Linked DNA regions of Endozoicomonas sp. GU-1. Each later gene encodes a partner of the first gene's protein in a complex. Links are inferred from orthologs where the notes say so. Each region holds a gene or a part of one and is shown on either strand. Other genes may lie near its edges.

The links. Proteins that work in one complex are often made in the same cells at the same time.
Region 2: the proteins of tldD (region 1) and pmbA are in contact, whole or in part, in a solved structure (PDB 5NJ9), measured with the Escherichia coli proteins. The link is inferred for Endozoicomonas sp. GU-1 from one-to-one orthologs.

The regions. Positions count from the first base shown.
Region 1 is NZ_CP114771.1:5,559,615-5,563,641, forward strand. Bases 1-2,907 are described here. They hold tldD (metalloprotease TldD), read left to right. Parts: upstream 1-687; coding sequence 688-2,127; downstream 2,128-2,907. Other genes in these bases: O3276_RS23355 (hypothetical protein), read left to right, coding at 1-359; O3276_RS23365 (NUDIX hydrolase), read right to left, coding at 2,155-2,817; O3276_RS23370 (AI-2E family transporter), read right to left, coding at 2,842-2,907. In the rest of the region: more of O3276_RS23370, read right to left, coding at 2,908-3,897; O3276_RS23375 (carboxypeptidase M32), read right to left, coding at 3,995-4,027. UniProt on the Escherichia coli protein: Metalloprotease involved in CcdA degradation. Suppresses the inhibitory activity of the carbon storage regulator (CsrA).
Region 2 is NZ_CP114771.1:2,673,557-2,676,967, reverse strand. What follows is about bases 1-2,851. They hold pmbA (metalloprotease PmbA), read left to right. Parts: upstream 1-670; coding sequence 671-2,032; downstream 2,033-2,851. Other genes in these bases: mgtE (magnesium transporter), read right to left, coding at 2,200-2,851; O3276_RS11050 (ankyrin repeat and SOCS box protein), read right to left, coding at 1-467. Also shown: more of mgtE, read right to left, coding at 2,852-3,411.

The DNA.
Region 1 (4,027 bases):
CCACGAACACTACCCCCGGATCATCGACTCAGCCGCCAAAGACAAACGTGACAATAGGGACCGGGAGCAGCCTAACTATTCATAACAGCACAGTACCATCAACGTCAATCAATGCCACGATCACTCCCACAACACCATTGGCAACGGCGGCAATGGCACCGCCCGTCATGCCTGCACCATTGGCTGGAACCATCAGTCCCTGGGTTGTCGTGGGTGTCAGCCTGGGTACCGCTGTCACCATCGTTGCAGGCATTGGTCTATGCGCTCTCAGCCAATACTATCATCGTCGGGACGAGGCACGGCAACAAGCGGAACCTGAAATACCGTTGGAACCCTTAAATCAGCAGGCCAATAACTGATCGAGCCATTTATGCAGGTGATGTTGCCCGCATGGGGTGAAATAAGCTTGGTTGCGAATCTGGGCGACTATTCAGTTTATACTCACATTGGGCAGCCTCCCGGAAAAGGCTGATGGTATGCGGTGTAGAAAGGCAGAGGTATCCGTGGTTCAGGGAGGCCATGGAAGCCGGTAAACTGAACAAAATGCATTATGAGAAATTGTAAACTTCCCTTGAGTTAGCCCGTTCTCAGGGAGTAGGCTTGCAATAAGAATAAACCAGTGTGAAGCCACGCTGCTGACAAAACGTGCTGCTGACCAAAGCGGTAACAAAAGTGGTGACAAAATCTATGACCGATATTATTACAACAGCCCGCGACCAACTGCTGACTCCAGCCAATATCGGCGACAGTGAACTCAGCAGGATTCTGGACAACATTCTGGGGCACAATGTGGATGCCGCTGACCTCTATTTCCAATCCATGCGCCATGAGTCCTGGGTGCTGGAAGATGGCATCGTTAAGGAAGGCAGTTTCAATGTCGACAGCGGGGTCGGTGTTCGCGCCATGAGTGGCGAGAAAACCGGTTTTGCCTACTCCAATGAAATTATCCTCCCGGCACTGGAACAGGCTGCCGGTGCCGCCCGAAGTATTGCCCGGGTCGGCCAGCAGCAGCAGGTTCAGGCATGGCAGCGCAGCCAGCCACTGTCGCTCTACGGAACCGCCAACCCTCTGGATTCTTTAACCAGTGAAGATAAAGTTGATCTGCTGAAAAAGCTGGACCAGGAAGCCCGCAAGGCCGACCCCAGTGTCAAGCAGGTGACGGTGAGTCTGGCCGGTGTCCATGAGGTGGTGCTGGTAGCCGCCTCCGATGGCACGCTGGCAGCGGATATTCGCCCGTTGGTTCGTTTGAATGTCAGTGTTATTGCTGAAAAAGAGGGGCGTATTGAGCGCGGGTCGGCCGGAGGCGGCGGTCGGGGTGACTACCTTCAGTTCCTGCTCAACGACACCGGCCTTGAGTATGCCCGCAAGGCCGTGCGTCAGGCAATGACCAACCTTGAAGCAGTAGCCGCTCCGGCAGGCACCATGCCGGTGGTATTAAGCGCTGGCTGGTCCGGTGTGCTGCTGCACGAAGCGGTAGGCCATGGACTGGAAGGCGACTTTAACCGTAAAGGGTCGTCTGCCTATGCTGGCCGGATTGGCGAACGGGTTGCTTCTCCACACTGTACCATTGTTGATGACGGTACGCTGGGCGGTCGTCGTGGTTCCATGAATATGGACGATGAGGGCGTACCCACAGAAAGCACCGTCCTGATTGAAAATGGCATTCTCAAAGGCTATATGCAGGATAAGCTGAACGCTCGTTTAATGGGTGTTGCACCAACCGGAAATGGACGACGTGAGTCGTATTCCCACCTGCCCATGCCAAGGATGACCAATACCTATATGCTGGCTGGCAAGCATGACCCGGAGGAGATTATCAGTACCGTTAAAAAAGGCATCTATGTGGAAAACATGGGCGGTGGTCAGGTGGATATTACCTCCGGTAAGTTTGTGTTCTCCACCAGTGAGGCCTGGTTGATCGAAAATGGCAAAAAGACCGTGCCAGTCAAGGGCGCCACCCTGATCGGTAATGGCCCTGATGTGATGAACAAGGTGTCCATGGTCGGCAATGACCTGGAACTGGACCCCGGTGTCGGGGTCTGTGGTAAGGATGGTCAGTCTGTTCCGGTGGGTGTTGGTCAGCCGACGTTGAAGATTGATGAAATTACCGTGGGTGGTACGGCTTAATATTCTCTGTGGATTGTGCCCATCGTTTCAGTCAAAAACGGTGGGCAATTCCCGTTTATTTTTGTGCTCCAGTAATAATTGGATATCTTCCGGCAAGGTTCTTCCCCCGGAAAGCTCCGGCAGATCGTCAATATCAAAAAAGCCAATATCGGAAATTTCAATATTCTCTTTTGGGGCTCCACCGGTCAATTCGCAGAGAAAAATCAATTTGTAGATATGATAAGGGCTTCGTGGGCGGTAGGGGTGTCGCTGGGTATCCCGAACAGCGACCAGCTTTAATGCCCTGGCGGTATAGCCGGACTCTTCCACAATTTCCCGCTCGACCCCATAAGCGGGAGGTTCGCACACATCGCCCCAGCCTCCGGGCAGCGCCCAGCGCCCATCAGACCGCTCTTTGACCAGCAGTATTTTATTATCGAGGAATACGCCGCCACGGAGGTCAATCTTCGGAGTGGCATAACCATGATCCGGCAGAAAGTAGTCGTTCACTTTTGCTGTGGGGGCTCCGGTCAGCAGTGCGGTCATATCATGGGCAATAGCCTGTAATTGGTGATATCGCTCAAGGTCAAATTCACCTCTGGAGAAGGTGAGCCCGTTCTGGGCAATGGCCCGGATCTTTTCTGCCCAGTCGATCCATGGATTGTTATCCGGGTCATTTTTTTTCAGATCAACGTCAGGTTTATCAACCATCACCGGCTCCCTTTTACCTATTAATCAGCTGTTCTTCTGTTGGTGTTGCTCTGCACTGTCGTCAGGTCCTAACAGAATAGCCATGTTCCGCCACTGTCTGGAAGATTCCATCATGATTTTAATAAACATGGTCAGTGGAACGGAGAGAATCATCCCTACAGGCCCTAACAGCCAGCCCCAGAAGATCAACGACAGAAAGACGACCAGGGGCGACAATCCCAGCCCTTGTCCCATAACGTTAGGCTCAATGATATTACCGATAAACACGTTGATCGCCAGGTAGCCCGCCAGAACCAGCATGGCATCGCCATAGCCAAACTGCAGCAGTGTCAGCAGAATGCCGGGAATAGCCGCCACGATGGAGCCGACATTAGGGATGAAGTTAAACAGAAAAGCGACCAGCCCCCAGAGCACATAAAAGTTCACCCCTTTCGCCCAGAGCATGGTGCCAACCAACAGGCCAGTGATCATACTGATCAGCGTTTTCAGGGCCACATAACGGTTAAATGAGTGGAGAAAACGACGCATGCTCTGTAACTCATGGTCCGGGGATGACAGTGCCAAGCGCAGCTTGCCCGGCAGCAGCGGAGCTTCCAGCAGCATGAAGATGGCGGCGATTAAAATCAGCAGGGCAAAACTCATGGTGCTGCCGAGTTTGCCAATCATATTGGTCAGCAGACTGACAAGCGCCGATGGGTCAAAGGAGTCCATAAAGGTTTTCAGGTCAACACGGATATTTTTCTGTGCTAAAAAGGCCTGAGTCCTGTTAAACGACTCAGTCAGCTGTTCACGATACCCGGGCAGTGCAGCGGTAAACTCCTGAACCGTGCTGGCAACATTACCCAGGAATAACAGGGCGAAGATGACAAAGGCCGTTAAGGTGAACAGGATTCCGACGATTCGGGGGACCCTGAACCGCGCCAGCAAGTCAACCACAGGATTGGCCAGCAAGGCAAGCAGGGCAGAAAGCAGCAGGGGAATAACCAGTGTGCTGCCCAGCTTGATCCCCGTTATGATGATAATCAGTGCTGCCAGCCCCTGAAATATATGGCGGACATGTGTCGTTTTGATGCCCCGCATCAGGTTAACCTCGAGGATAATAATGGAGAGATTCAGTCGATTTCATCATAGTTAACCCGGGCGTGCTATTGATGAAAATGCTATTTATCAGGGCCTGTCAGCCAAGATACCTTTCTTTCAGGTGTTGTTG
Region 2 (3,411 bases), 2.9 Mb from region 1 along the record:
TCAGCTCCCCTGTCCAGCAACAAATTGAGGGCCTTATAGTTGCCCAGTCCTGCCGCTTGCAGCAAAAGCGTACTTTGATCTCCCAACAAAGCGGGGACAGGAAGGTTCGGATCTGCACCGCGATCCAGCAGCGTCTTGACAATACCTTCACCGTCCAGTCTGTGAATGGCAATATACAGAGGGGTAGATCCACCCACAGAGCAAATATTGGGGTCAGTGCCCTGGTCCAGCAACCAGTTGACGGTGGCCAGGTCATTACGCAGGACCGCTGATATCATCAGCTCTGCAAAATCGGCCGTTGTTGCCGATAACTGCCTGCTGGCTGAAGCAGCCACAGCAGATTCTGAATGATTGACCTCTGTCGTGTTATCAGGCAGCGGGAGATCGACATCAGAGGTGGATTCCACGCTGGCATCGGCTACCATTTCCTGCGAATGGTCATGCTCCGTCCTGACGCTTGAGAACATTGTCCTATTCCCGCTCAAGATATAAAAAACAGCAAATCGCTTAAAGAAAATAGTGCACAAGGCTCAGTGTGCAAGCCTTGATAAAGATGGCTGATTAGACTCTGAATCTGCAATTGAGCATCTATCTGATGCATTATTAACTTCACAGCGGCACAATAGTTGAAAACCTCCGTAGGCATAAACACAACAGATCAGGTGCAATCATGGGCGAACCTTCCAATGCAGTGCTGGATCCACGAAGTGAAGAGACCAGGCTGAAAACACTGGCCGGTGATATTCTGGCAGAGGCCGCCAGACAGGGAGCGGATGCCTGTGAGGTGGGCATCAGCATGGATGCCGGCCTGTCGGCCAGCGTCCGTATGGGCGATGTTGAAACGGTTGAGTTTAACCGTGACCAGGGGCTGGGCATTACCGTCTATCTGGGTAAACGAAAAGGCTCTGCCAGTACTTCTGACAGCAGCCCAAAGGCCATCCGTGAAACGGTAAAAGCCGCCTGCGATATTGCCCGTTACGCGTCCGAAGACCCTTATGCGGGTTTGGCTGACCCCGTGTTAATGGCTGATGGTGATGCGTTGCCGGATCTTGACCTGTATCACCCCTGGGGAATCGATGCCGGGCAGGCGATTGATCTGGCCATGCAATGTGAAGATGCTGGACGTGCGTTCAGTAATAAAATTGTCAATTCCGACGGTGCCAGTGTCTCCAGTCATCAGGGTTGCCGTGTCTATGGCAACAGCAATGGGTTTATTGGCAGCTATGTGTCCAGTCGCCACAGCCTGAGTGCGGTGTTGATTGGCATGCAGGGTGACGAGATGCAGCGGGATTACTGGTATACCGTAAGCCGTAATGCCAACGAGCTGGAAACAGCGGTCGCGGTTGGCAAGACCGCGGCGGAACGCACGGTGCGCCGACTGGGAGCGCGAAAAGTTGGCACTGCCGAGGTGCCGGTACTGTTTGCACCGGAGGTGGCTTCAGGTCTTATTGCCCATTTTCTCGGGGCGATCAGTGGTGGCAGCCTTTATCGACAGGCCTCTTTCCTGTTGGATCATCTGGGTAAGCCGGTGTTTCCAGAATGGATGCGTATCCACGAGCAACCATTGCTGAAAAACATGCTGGGATCCGCCAGCTTCGATAATGATGGGCTGGCGACCTATGCCAAGGACTTTATTACGGACGGTGTGCTGCAGCATTATATTTTAAGCACCTACTCTGCCCGCAAACTGGGGATGGACAGTACCGCCAATGCCGGTGGTGTTAATAACCTGTTTGTACAAAGCAATGCAGGCGATCTTGATGCGCTGCTGAAACAGATGGGAACCGGGCTGCTGGTTACCGAACTGATGGGGCAGGGGGTTAATACCGTTACCGGTGATTATTCTCGTGGTGCCGGTGGCTTCTGGGTCGACAATGGCGAAATTCAGTTCCCGGTGTCAGAAGTGACGATTGCCGGCAACCTGAAAGATATCTACCGGAACATTGTTGCCGTGGGTAATGATGTCGACAGGCGTGGGAATATCCAGACCGGTTCAATTCTGATCAGCAGTATGAAGCTGGCGGGTGAGTGATTGTTAAAAAGAAGGGAACCACAAAGGCACAAAGACACAAAGGTGTTTTGGGCTTTTGTGGTTCAATGTTTAAAAGCTATTCTCGGACAGCCTTCCAAGGCAAGAGTAGTAAGAGCTTTGCTCTTACTACTCTTTTGCTCTTCTTTGTGCCTTTGTGGTCCAAAACGCTACCCATAGAAAACAGTGGCCAGCCCAAGGAATGAGAGGAACCCCACCACATCGGAAATCGTGGTCAGGATAATACTGCCAGCAAGGGCCGGATCAATATTTAATGATTTCAGTAAAACCGGCAGCATTGCACCGGTGACCACGGCAACACTCAGGTTGATCACCATGGCGCAGGCGATCACCAGGGAAATAATCGGGTCATCAAACCAGAACCAGGCGATGGCGGCCACCAGGGTTGCCCACAACAACCCGTTGAGAAATCCGGCAACCAGCTCCCGGCTTAGCAGCCAGCGGAGGTTGGTCTTACTGATTTGCCCTAGCGCCATACCCCGGATCACCAGGGTCAGGGCCTGACTGCCGGCATTACCTCCCATCCCTGCAACAATCGGCATCAGCACCGCCAGGGCCACCACTTTATCGATGGTTTCCTGAAACAGACCAATGACCGAGGCGGCAATAAAGGCGGTAATCAGGTTGAAGCCCAGCCAGACCGCCCGGCGTCGTGCAGTTCGCAGGGCCGGGGCGAAGGTGTCTTCATCGTCATCCAGACCGGCCATACTCATCATGGAGTGTTCGGCCTCTTCCCGGATCACGTCCACTACATCATCGATGGTGATCCGGCCAAGCAGTTTGCCATTGTCGTTCACCACCGGGGCGGAGAGCAGATCCTGCCGTTCGAACAGCTGGGCTACCTGGGTATCCTGCATATCCGCAGGAATTGGATCCAGGTCGGTTAACATCACTTGTCTGACGGTAGCGCCCGGTTCGGTCGTCAGGAGCAAGGTCAGGGGCAGGCGGCCGATGTATTCATCCCGGCGATTGACCACCAACAGGCTGTCTGTGCCATCCGGAATGCCTTCATGACGGCGCAGGTAACGAAGAACAACATCAACGGTGTTATTGGGGCGCACCGTAATGGTGTCGGTGTTCATCAAGCCACCGGCGGAATCCTCCGGATAGGCCAGAACCGCCTCAACCCGCTGGCGGTCCTGACTGTTCATGGAGTCCAGCACCTGTCGGGTGATGGTATCTGGCAGTTGTTGCAGCAGGTCGGCAATGTCGTCAACATCCTGACCTTGAGTAATAGCTTTCAGTTCGGCAATGTTCATCTGGTCAAGGAAGAACTGGCGAACGTCTTCGCTCAGTTCCTGCAGCACGTCGCCTTCCTGTTCACGGTCAATCAACCGCCACAACAGGCTGCGTAACTTTGG